2 regions of the Cupriavidus sp. F041 genome follow, and region 1 is predicted to be linked to the other one. Evidence: predicted binding sites of a transcription regulator. Region 1 holds the regulator's gene; the other holds the start of a gene.
What was found. The regulator LexA, encoded in region 1, represses DNA repair genes until DNA is damaged. The targets are predictions, from matches to a motif close to ACTGTATNNNNATACAGT.

Region 1 (5,832 bases):
TGCGCTCGCGCGGCTTGGACATCGCGTCGTGGCAGTGGAGCCAACTCGCGAATTGCGTCAGGAAGGGCAGCGCATCCATTCGAATTTACCCATCGAATGGCTGGATGACGTGCCATCCCTAGTGGGTATGCGATCCAGGCAAGAGCAGTTCGATCTGATTCTGCTTGCCGCCGTATGGATGCATCTGGACGCGGACGAGCGGCCCGTCGCGATGAAAACAGTAGCGAAGCTGCTCGCCGCGGGCGGGCGATTCATCATGTCACTCCGGCATGGCCAAGTTCCCATTGGCCGGCGGATGTTCGATGTTTCCGCCGAGGAAACCCTGGAACTCGGCCGAGAGTTTGGCCTGGTGGATTACTACCTCGGTCAGCGTAAGGATACGCAGGGCCGGGACGCGGTCACCTGGAGTGTCATGGCCATGCAGTTGCGTTCCGGCGTCGCGTAGTCAAAGCCTGCGGCTTTCGATCGTCTCTCCGCGCGCATGAACCCACTTGTGTAACGGGGGCTGCAGGCCATCCGTGCCCGCCACGCTCAGGCTTTTTGGAGAGTATCGGAGCCAATTGGCGATGGCTCCTGCCCGGTGTGGATGCAGTCGCCCTATGCGCGCTGGTTTGCCGTCATGCTAGGATTTTGCCGGGCTCTGGGAGATAGCCATGGTTCAAAAACTGTTCCACGAACTGCCCGTGGATGAACGCGGCGACTTTGAATCCGCCTGCGCGCGGCATGGATTTGTTCGAGAAGACTTCGAGGTGGGCGAGGAAGAGGGCATTTCGCAAGGCAGCGGGTCGAGTCATATCCCCCGAAAAATCACTGTCGCCCGAGTTGGCGGAGACGTCCAAGTCTATCCCGCCGCTACCGGCATTTCGTGGACAGTCGCATTTGAGCGAGATCTGGAGCGCGGCGAATTTGGAATTCCTCTTGCGGACTAGCTAAGGGATTGGGGGAGGTCGCTGCGTGGAAGAAACGGGGGAGGGGTGTGCTGAAGCAGGCTAGATCGAGGTGGTGGTGCCGACACCGGCGGTTAGCAAGTATTCCCACCGTGGGAAGATGGGGGGAATGGACCCTGGCTTTGGGATGCACAAATGAAAACAGCGCCTTGGTTAAGGCGCTGTTTTGCAAGACAAATTCTTGGGGTGGCTGATGGGACTCGAACCCACGACGACAGGAATCACAATCCTGGACTCTACCAACTGAGCTACAGCCACCGTAGAGGTTGTTCAGCTGGCTGCTGAGCAACGAAGAACAAGATCATACAATACCAAAAGGCGGATGGCTAGTACTGTGCACAAATTTTTCTCTGTGCTGGCTTATGCGATGTCAGCCGGTTAGGTCGGTTACTGCGACGTGCGCAAGTGAGTGCTGCCGTAGCCCAACTATGAAAGCTTGGCCGACTCCTCCAACTCAAGCATGCGGCAGATGGCTGCCATGCTGCCCACCATGGTGCGTCGTTGCGCACCCTGGTAGATACGCACGCCTTTGGACTGGCGGAATGGTACGGGCTTGACGGGGCGGCGGGCGGAGAGGCGGTTGGCTTGCAGCATGGCTACACCTGGTGACTTGCAACAACAGTTAGCGGTGCCCGACTAGCGGGCGGCGTTGGCACAATCGGGCGTCGGCGTGATACGGGCTTGCCCGCCTCAGCCGCACTCGTCAGAAGCCGCTGGGTCGGATCAAGCCGACGGCGATACCTTCCAGAGAGAATTCTTCGCGGCCGGGGCGCACGATAATGCTGGGGAAATCGGGATTTTCCGCAATGAGTTCGATCGAGTCGCCGCGGCGGTTGAGGCGTTTGACGGTGACGTCGTCTCCCAGTCGCGCAACGACGATCTTGCCGTTCGGGGCCTCGCTGGCACGCTTGACCGCAAGCAGATCGCCATCGAGGATGCCGGCGTCCCGCATGCTCAGGCCACGTACCCGGAGCAGGTAATCAGGTTGCACGTCAAATACCGAAGCGTCGACCTGGTATTGGCGGTCGATGTGTTCTGCGGCAAGGATCGGGCTACCGGCCGCGACGCGCCCGACCAGGGGCAGTGTCAGCTGCATCACGCCGGCCATTGGCAGCGAGAATTGGTCTGGTAGCTCTGAGTCGCTGCGCGAAACCTTGAGCCGGATGCCGCGCGAGGCGCCTGGGGTGAGTTCGATTACGCCCTTGCGGGCCAGGGCCCTCAAGTGTTCCTCGGCAGCATTGGGCGATGAGAAGCCGAACTTGGCGGCGATCTCGGCGCGTGTGGGCGGAAAGCCCGTGTGCTGGAGGCTGCTGCGGATCAGGTCGAAAATCTGCTGCTGTCGCGGTGTCAGGGTCGCCATGGTCGCCGTGTTGGAAAGCACTGTATGTTTAAACAGTATGCTGTGATTTTATACAGTATCGAGTGAAGTGCAAGCGGAATTTTGGGAGTCTGCGCATCGACAGGTGCGTTGGGCGCGGCTCACCGTGCCGTGTGGCGCGAGCCTGGGCGTTACAATTCGCGGCACTTGCAGCCTCATTCTTCGCTCGCTGCTTAACCTTTCCGGCTTTCGATCGCTATCTCGCCATGTCTCTCCTGCCTCGCGTCGTCGTGCTTGCTACCGGTGGCACCATTGCCGGTTCTTCGTCCAATGCTGCCAGCAGCGCGAAGTACCAGGCGGCCACGGTGCCTGTGACGGCGCTGCTTGATGCGGTGCCGGCGCTCGGCGCCGTGGCCCGCGTCGAGGCGGAGCAGGTGGCGCAGGTGGATAGCAAGGACATGTCGTTCGCCCTCTGGGCCCGGTTGGTTGAACGCGTTGCGTTCTGGTCCGCGCAGGCCGATGTGGCGGGCATTGTGATTACCCATGGCACCGATACGCTGGAGGAGACGGCAACGCTGCTGCATCTGGCATGTGTGGGCACGGTGCCGGTGGTGCTGACGGCGGCGATGCGACCTTCCACCTCTCTGTCGGCTGACGGTCCCTTGAATCTGCTGGACGCGGTACGGGTAGCCGCGAGCGCAGGGGCGGCGGGCAAGGGCGTGCTACTGGTGATTAATCAGGAAATCCATGCCGGGCGAGATGTGGTGAAGGGACATACGTCAGCGGTCAACGCCTTTGTGTCGCCGCTGGCCGGCCCGATCGGTTTTGTGCAGGACGACCTCGTGCGATTTGTCCGTGCGCCCCGACTGTTGCCGGACCGGGCCTGGGCCGTGCCATCCAAGTGGCCGCAGGTGGAGATCCTTGCCAGTTACGCGGAGCCCGGCCGGTTGGTGGTGGATGCGCTCACGCAGGCAGGTGTGGCGGGGCTGGTCGTGGCGGCCGCAGGCAACGGGTCGGTTCACCAGTCGCTGGTCGATGCGCTGGTGGAAGCGGCCGGGGCGGGCGTGGCCGTGGTGCGTAGTTCGCGCACCGGGGCAGGGCATGTGGCAATACCGGCACCTCCACGGCCGGCTTCGGGTGCCTTCGTCTCCGCGGGCGATCTCAATCCATATAAGGCGCGCGTGCTCCTGATGCTGGCCCTGGCGGCAACGCCCGGACTGGCTGCGGATCCCGCTGCGTTGCAGGCGCTGTTCGCTGAAAACTAAGGCGGCTTGCTGCAGAAGGCAAAAGCACGCTATACTTTAAGGCTATCCAACCTTGCTGCACCGGACATGGCGCCCGGGCGGCTTATCCAAAAGGAGCGTCAATGCGTCATTACGAAATCGTATTTATCGTCCATCCGGACCAGAGCGAACAAGTTCCGGCCATGATCGAGCGTTACAAGACGCTGGTCACGTCGCAGGAAGGCCAGATCCACCGCGTGGAAGACTGGGGCCGCCGTCAGATGGCCTACATGATTCAGAAGCTGGCCAAGGCTCACTACGTTTGCCTGAACATCGAATGCGGCAAGGAAACCCTGGCTGAACTCGAACACGCGTTCAAGTTCAACGACGCGGTGCTGCGCCACCTCATCGTTCAGACCAAGAAGGCCGAAACCGCACCGTCCCCGATGATGAAGGAAGTGCAGCGCGAAGAAGCCCGCAAGGCCGCGCAACAGACCAGCGAAGTCCAGGCCGCCTAAGTGCGGACTGTTGTGGTTGCCGTGGGCGTTGAACGCCGCGGCGGCAAGTGCGGGCATCGGTGCGGGAGAGTGCGTTGAACCAGTTAAGGCTCTGCGCAACGCTCGCGGAACGCGATGCCTTGCGTTACACCCCGGCCGGGGTCCCCGTTGTCAACTGCATCTTGCAGTACGCGGGCGAGACGGTCGAGGCGCAAACGCCCAGGCAGGTGGAATTCGCCATCGCCGCCATGGGAATCGGTCAGATCGGCCAGCGGCTTGAGCGGACTCCGCTCGGCGCGGTGCTCGACTGCGAAGGATTCCTGGCCCGCAAGCACCGCAACAGCAAGGCTCTCGTCTTTCACATCACTGGATGTAAAGCATTCGAAAAGGATTGAATCATGGCATTCGTCAAACGTGACAACAAGAACAAGAAGCGCTTCCAGCAGCAAAACCCGCTGTTCAAGCGCAAGCGCTTCTGCCGCTTCACCGTGGCTGGCGTGGAACAGATCGACTACAAGGATCTGGACACCCTGAAGGATTTCATCGGCGACAACGGCAAGATTACCCCGGCCCGCCTGACCGGCACCAAGGCGCACTATCAGCGTCAGCTCGATACGGCTATCAAGCGCGCGCGTTTCCTCGCGCTGATGCCTTACACCGACCTGCACAAGAACTGATCGGCCCTAGGTCCGTTAAGGAGAAAACACGATGCAAATTATTCTGCTTGAGAAAGTCATCAATCTGGGCAACCTGGGTGACATCGTTCGCGTGAAGGACGGCTACGCCCGTAACTTCCTGATCCCGAACAAGAAGGCCCGCCGTGCTACCCAGACCGCTATCAGCGAGTTCGAAGTCAAGCGCGCTGAACTGGAAAAGGCAGCTGCCGAGAAGCTGGCCGCGGCGCAAGCCGAAGGCGAAAAGCTGAATGGCCTGACCGTGCAAATCACCCAGAAGTCGGGTGTGGACGGCCGCCTGTTCGGTTCCGTTACCAACGCCGACATCGCCGAAGCACTGGCTGGTCAAGGCTTCAAGGTTGAGAAGGCGCAAGTGCGCCTGCCGAATGGCCCGCTGAAGATCGTCGGCGACCATCCGGTCAGCGTTTCGCTGCACACCGACGTGCTGGTCGACGTGACGGTTTCCGTCCTGGGCGAACACGTCTAAGCATTGATCTTGCCACCGGTCCCGCTTGCCTGTTTGGCTGGCAGGGATCGGTTGCCGGTATCGAGCTTGACCAAACAAAAAGGCAGGAGCGTTTTGCTCCTGCCTTTTTGTTTGGCCGCTGCCCTCGTTTGCATCATTGCCACCGGGCTGGTTGCCCCGCCGTCACTTGACCCGACACGGTAACAACCGACTGCGAATTCTCCCCCGGCTGTCTGGCGGCGACCGTTATAATCCCTTCCCATGAACGCGCCCGTCGCAGACCCCCAACTAGATAATCTCAAGGTTCCACCGCACTCCATCGAGGCCGAGCAATCGGTGCTGGGTGGCTTGCTGCTGGACAATGCCGCCTGGGACCGAATCGCCGATTTCCTGTCCGAAGCGGACTTCTACCGCTTCGATCACCGGATGATCTTCCAGAGCATCTCCCGGTTGATCGCCGCCACCAAGCCCGCCGACGTCATCACTGTCTACGAGACGCTGCAGGTTGCTGGCAAGGCGGAGGAGGTGGGCGGCCTGGCCTATCTGAATTCGCTGGCACAGAATACGCCTAGCGCTGCCAATATCCGCCGCTATGCGGAGATCGTGCGCGAGCGTTCGGTGCTGCGCAAGCTGGTCACCGCGGCCGACGATATCGCCAGTGCGGCCTTCGCCCCCAAGGGGCGCGAAGTGCGGGAGCTGCTCGACGA
Region 2 (5,832 bases), 1.0 Mb from region 1:
GCATGGCCGACTCCAGCCATACCGTGACCGACTTCGGCCAGACCCTGCGGGGACGCGGCATGCTGGTGCTGCTCGACGGCATTCCCTTGAACACCAACCGGGACTCGGCGCGCAACCTCGCCAACGTGGATCCCACCCTGATCGAGCGCATCGAGGTCCTGCGCGGCAGCAGCGCCATCTACGGCGGCGGGGCCACCGGGGGCATTGTCTCGATCAACACGCGCCCGGCCGGCGGCCCGCCGCTGTCGGAGACCACCTTTTCGCTGACATCGCCGCTTTCCCGCCTGCGTGCGGACGGCCTGTCCGGCCAGTTGCAGCAGCATGTTTCCGGCAGCGAAGGGATGGTCGACTACGCCTTCGACGTGGGCGCCCGCCACATCGGCAACTCCTATGACGCGCGCGGCCAGCGCATCGCGCCGGAGCCGAGCCAGGGCGACCTGTTCCAGTCGGACATCTACAACATCGGCGGCAAGCTGGGCCTGCGCCTCACGCCCGAGCAGCGCGTGCAGCTTGCCGTGAGCCATTTCAATGCAAAGCAGGATACCGGCTACGCCTCCGACCCGTCGGTAGCCCGCCTGGCGCCGGGCAGCGTGCCCGCGCGCGCCATCAGCGGCCTGCAACTGGACGAGCAGAACCAGATCCGCAACACGCTGGTCAATCTCGAGTACGAACACAAGGACCTGGCGGGCAGCGCCGTCTCGTCGCAGCTCTACTACCGCGACTACTTCACCCGCTTTACACCGTTCGACGCACGCGCCGTCGCCACGCGCGGCGGCAATGTCGACCAGTCCATGCAGAACTCCGACGTGTTCGGCAGCCGGCTCACCATCAAGACGCCGCTGGACGGCGCCAAGCGCACCCGCCTGGTCTGGGGCCTGGACTTCGAGCAAGAACGCAGCGACATGCCGATCGATATCTTCGACCCCAAGGCCTACGACGCCAGCGGCGGCCGGGTCTTCAACAAGACCAGCACCCTCACCTATATGCCCCGGATCACCACGCGCAGCCTGGGCGGCTTTGGCCAGTTGCAGCACAAGTTCAACGAGCAGTGGTCGGCCGAGGGCGGGCTGCGCTACCAGTACGCGAACGCCCGCTTCAACGACTTCGTGCCACTGTCGCAATCCCGCGTGGCGCAGCCCGCCACGGTCAAGGGCGGCTCGGTCGACTACACCGCGCCGCTGGGCAATGCCGGCGTAGTCTACAAACCCGTGAAGGGGCACGAGGTCTATGCCTCGTTCAGCCAGGGCTTCAACCTGCCCGATATCGGCCTGCAAGTACGCAACGCGCGCGCCGGCTTCGATATCGGCTCCTCCGACCTCCAGCCGGTCAAGACCAACAACTATGAACTCGGCTGGCGCGGCGCCTTCGGCAATACGCTGACCTCGCTGGCAGTCTTCTACACCACCTCCGACCTGGGCGACGTGCAAAGCTTCAACAACGGCCTGATCCTGACCCGCACCGCCGAGCGCATCTACGGCGTGGAAGCCTCGGCCGACTACCTGTCCGACAATGAGCAATGGGGCACGGGCGGCACTTTCACCTGGATGCGCGGCCGCGAAACGCCGCAAGGCGGCGCCAGCCAGCAGATGAGCGGCTACCGCATTCCGCCGCTCAAGCTCACCGGCTACCTGCAATACCGCCCGACACCTGCATGGAGCAACCGGCTGCAGGCCACCTTCTTTGCCGGCCATGACTACCGGCTCAACGGCGTCGACAGTTTCGGCCGGCGCGACGTGGCCAGCTACACTACGCTGGACCTCATCAGCCGCTACCAGGTCAGCAAGAAAGACAGCGTCACGGTGGGGATCCAGAACCTGCTGAACCGCTACTACTACCCCCTCTACAGCCAGTTGCTGCGCAATAGCAATAACACTTCGCACTTGCCCGCTGCGGGCATCGTGCTAGCGGCGACCTACGTGCATCGCTGGTAGGCCCGCCGGGGCGCCGCAGGGATTCTTCTTGTAGAATTCGATATACTGTATATGCATACAGTAACCAAGGCGACCCGCCCCCGAGTTCTTTCTCGCGGCCGGGGCGCGTCGTCAACCCCGTTCGCTGACGCCATGTCATTTGCCCCCCGCCGCATCGCCCATCTGGATATGGACGCTTTCTATGCGTCCGTCGAGCTGTTGCGGTATCCGGAACTGCGCGGCATGCCCGTGGTGATCGGCGGCGGACGGAATGCGGTGCCCGAGACGCTTGAAGACGGAAGCCGGCGCTTTGCGCGCCTGCGCGACTATGCGGGACGTGGCGTCGTCACCACCTCGACTTACGAAGCGCGCGCGCTCGGCGTTTTTTCCGCCATGGGCATGATGAAGGCAGCCCAGCTCGCGCCTGACGCCATTCTGCTGCCCACCGACTTCGATTCGTACCGGCACTACTCCCGGCTCTTCAAGGCGGCCGTCTCCACGTTCACGAGCCAGGTCGAAGACCGGGGCATCGACGAGATCTACATCGATCTGAGCGATGTGCCAGGCGAGCCCGCCGATATCGGCAGCCGCATCAAGCAAGCGGTTCGCGAGGCCACGGGGCTGAGCTGCTCCATCTGCATCGCGCCCAATAAGCTCCTCGCCAAAATCGGATCCGAGCTGGACAAGCCCGATGGGCTTACCCTCCTGACGCCGGAAGACATCCCGCTGCGCATCTGGCCCCTACCGGTGCGCAAGGTCAACGGCATCGGCCCGAAAGCCACGGAGAAACTCGCCGCGCTCGGCATCGCCACCGTTGGCGACCTCGCCAGCGCCGACCTCGGGCTGCTGCAGGCCCATTTTGGCCGCAGCTATTCCGCGTGGCTCGCCGAGATCGCGCAAGGTCATGACGTACGCCCCGTGGTCATCAGCTCGGAGCCAAAGTCGATGAGCCGCGAAACCACTTTCGAGCGCGACCTGCATCCCCGCCACGATCGCCAGGCTCTCGGCGAAGTCTTTACCGGCCTGTGCCAGCGCCTCGCCGAAGACCTGCGCCGCAAGGGCTACGTCGGCCGCACCATCGGCGTCAAGCTGCGCTATGACGACTTCCACACCGTCACCCGCGACCTCAGCATGCCGGCCCCGACCGCCGACGCCACCCTGCTGCGGCGCGCCGCCACCGAATGTGTCAGACGCGTTCCGCTGAACCGGAAGATACGGCTGCTGGGCGTACGGGTGAGCGCGCTGACGCCAGCCGGCGAGCTGGAGTATGCGTCTGCGCCGGTCCAGGGAGAGTTGCCTTTCGGCGAAGACGAATAGCGGTCGCAGCCGATATTCAGGCCGTCTGATAGTACGAGCACGGGCCGCACTGGAAGGGGATGCACGCCCCCCGGCGCCTGTAGGACGGCAGCACGCTATGGCACGGACTTATCACCGACGTGACTGAGTGCAAGCGCTCGGAGGCGAAACTGCGGGAATTCGCGACGATTGATTTCCTGACGCAGCCATCTAGTTGATGGCATTTTCAGCCCTGACCCGGCCGGACGTTATAGGGCAGGCACGGCGGCAGCTGGTCCTGCCCTGGCTGCCGACGCTGCGTCGCTGACGACACCGGTTGCGTCAGTCTGCCGACTTCTTCCTGCCTCGCTGCTTCCCGGCGACACGCGCGCCGGACTCGTGAACCGCCCCGCTAGCGGAGCCGGTTGCCGTGCGCCTTCCGGTCGTCAGTACCTGCGCCTGTTTGGCGCCCTTGCCATATTTGCGCACCGATCGCACGCCCTCGACCTGCATCGGCAACTCAATGGCCGTCAGCAGGCGGTCGATGTCCTCGTTGCGCAAGTCCTTGACCAAGCGAGCCACCCGAATGGCCACGCCAGGCGGCAGGATCTCGTCATTCGAATGGACGGCAGCATCCTCCATGCTGCCGTCCAGCCACAGTCGAGGCAAGCCGAGCTTGGCCTCGATGTCGCGGGCAAGCCGTTCACCGATGCGCTTCTTTCCGGCCTTGCCTTCCGACGAAAAAACTCGGGAGAAATATGAGGGTTCGCGGTCGACTCGGTCCGCGAGGCGTGCAATCGAGCCTCCGAACTGTTTCTCCAGCACTTGGGCCAGGCGTTGTTCGCGCGTATCTTGGATGTCCATTACTCATTAAACCCGCGCATTACCTTAAGGTAAATTTTCTCCTGGTACTGTAAATTTAGTGACTAAAAGGTAATTTACGGAGCAAAAGGACCTTTCGCTCCCTTCTCAGCGCGATGGTTCGGCGGGGTCGACGCGACACTGATGCGGCAAGCCACGGGGGCGTCGGCACCTTGGCGGCTTCCGTGGATCGAGGACCGGGACTCACGGCCGGCAAGTCAGGATAGTTACCCATAAGACTTGTCTTTACATTTGCCTTTGGGTAAATTATCGGCGTTAACTTGAAGCGGCATCAGAACCCCGGCATTTCCATACCCAACGCCGGGCTGCATCGCGAGCGCCAGGGCTTGTGCCTGCGCCGGTTCGGCCCGGTCGCGACCCAGCGGGTCGACCCCGTATGCCGAGTCATGGAAGTCACGGCCTGGCACCACGCCAGCCCGGTCACGCCGCATTGCGCCGCGGCGCCAAATCCGCGCACCGACCTCGCTGACCTCAAGCACCCGCAGGCGAACGACCACGACAAAGGAAACCTCATGCTTATCGGACTTTGCGGCCGTCCCGGCTCCGGTCGGGACCTCGTCACCAGCTACCTGACTTCCGCGAACCACGCCTTCCCGACCGTCACGTTCGACGCCCCGCTGCGCCACATGATCCAGGCCTGCGCCGGCACCAGCGACGCGCAGTTCGGCACGGCCAGGCGCAACGATGTCGTTCCGGCGTTGGGGAAATCGCCGGCACAGTTGCTAGACGCCCTTCGCGAGTCCTGGATCCGCGCCCGCATGGATCCGGAAATGCTGGTCAAGTACTGTGCCGACGCTTAGGACCAGCGCGACGCCTGCGATGTGGTGGTACCCGACGTCGCCATCCATGCCGAGGCCGAGTTCATTCATGCGCGCGGCGGCCGGCTGATCCGGCTCGATTCGGAGCACGGGTACGGCGTTGAACCATTGATCCGGCCACAACTGTTCGACTTCCAACTGCGTGTCGGCGACAAATCCTCTGGCTTGTATGAGGAGCTGGATGCAATCGTGGGCAAAGAGGTGTTCGCGGAGGCTGGCGCGTGAAAGCCCAGCCCTTTCCCACGCCGGAACCGCCAGCAAGCTTTATTCGCAATTCGGTTAGCGCCTAGCTAACATGAAAGTGCAAGCAATCGCATTCAACACGTAAGCGGCGCAGGCTCCCAACCCTGCCCAGGCATGTTGTGATCGGCAATCCGCGCCGGGCACCGGCGCACCGGCGGTCGACACGGCTGCCGCCTCCGTGCCGGCGACTGGCGAGTGCGGTATCAGATCCAGCACGGCCCGATCGTGCTCGACGTGCCAGCCGTGCTCCTCTGGAGGTGCCAATCATGGTCAAGATTCAATTCATCGAACGCGACGGCCACCCCGAGTTCGCGGTGGTGCCCATTGAGGTATGGGAGCGCATCAAGCACCGGACCGAAGAGTGGGACGATGCCACGCTGCCCGGCCACACCAAGGCACGGGAAGACGGCTTTCGGATTCCCGCTGCCATACTGGACGCCGAACTCGCCGGCGACAACCCGATCAAGGCCTGGCGCGAATACCGCCGGATGACCCAGGACGCGCTGGCAACCGCGGCGGGACTCAGCAAGCCCTATCTCAGCCAGATTGAGAACCGCAAGCGCGATGGAAGCGTGGAAGTGTTTCAGAGTCTGGCGGAGGCACTGCACGTGCCGCTGGATGTGTTGGTTGAGCGGGAGGGAAAATGAAACGCGCCCTCCAGCCAGCTCCACATTACCGTTAGCCTGCATAGGAAATTGAGGCAA

Region 2: a site for LexA is predicted at 1,976-1,993, ahead of dinB (DNA polymerase IV). Genes of this name have one in related genera too.

Annotation. Positions count from the first base shown of each region.
Region 1 covers NZ_JBVASY010000002.1:2,396,190-2,402,021, reverse strand. Annotated here, with positions in the region: gene ACZY0R_RS28415 (class I SAM-dependent methyltransferase) at 1-445, shown strand, start outside; gene ACZY0R_RS28410 (hypothetical protein) at 654-929, shown strand; tRNA gene ACZY0R_RS28405 (tRNA-His) at 1,130-1,205, opposite strand; gene ACZY0R_RS28400 (hypothetical protein) at 1,374-1,541, opposite strand; gene lexA (transcriptional repressor LexA) at 1,651-2,307, opposite strand; gene ACZY0R_RS28390 (asparaginase) at 2,532-3,530, shown strand; gene rpsF (30S ribosomal protein S6) at 3,632-4,006, shown strand; gene priB (primosomal replication protein N) at 4,081-4,380, shown strand; gene rpsR (30S ribosomal protein S18) at 4,384-4,662, shown strand; gene rplI (50S ribosomal protein L9) at 4,694-5,146, shown strand; gene ACZY0R_RS28365 (replicative DNA helicase) at 5,387-5,832, shown strand, end outside.
Region 2 covers NZ_JBVASY010000002.1:1,358,566-1,364,397, reverse strand. Annotated here, with positions in the region: gene ACZY0R_RS23530 (TonB-dependent receptor) at 1-1,931, shown strand, start outside; gene dinB (DNA polymerase IV) at 2,064-3,227, shown strand; gene ACZY0R_RS23520 (hypothetical protein) at 3,528-4,010, opposite strand; gene ACZY0R_RS23515 (hypothetical protein) at 4,328-4,867, shown strand; gene ACZY0R_RS23510 (hypothetical protein) at 4,889-5,110, shown strand; gene ACZY0R_RS23505 (helix-turn-helix domain-containing protein) at 5,395-5,775, shown strand.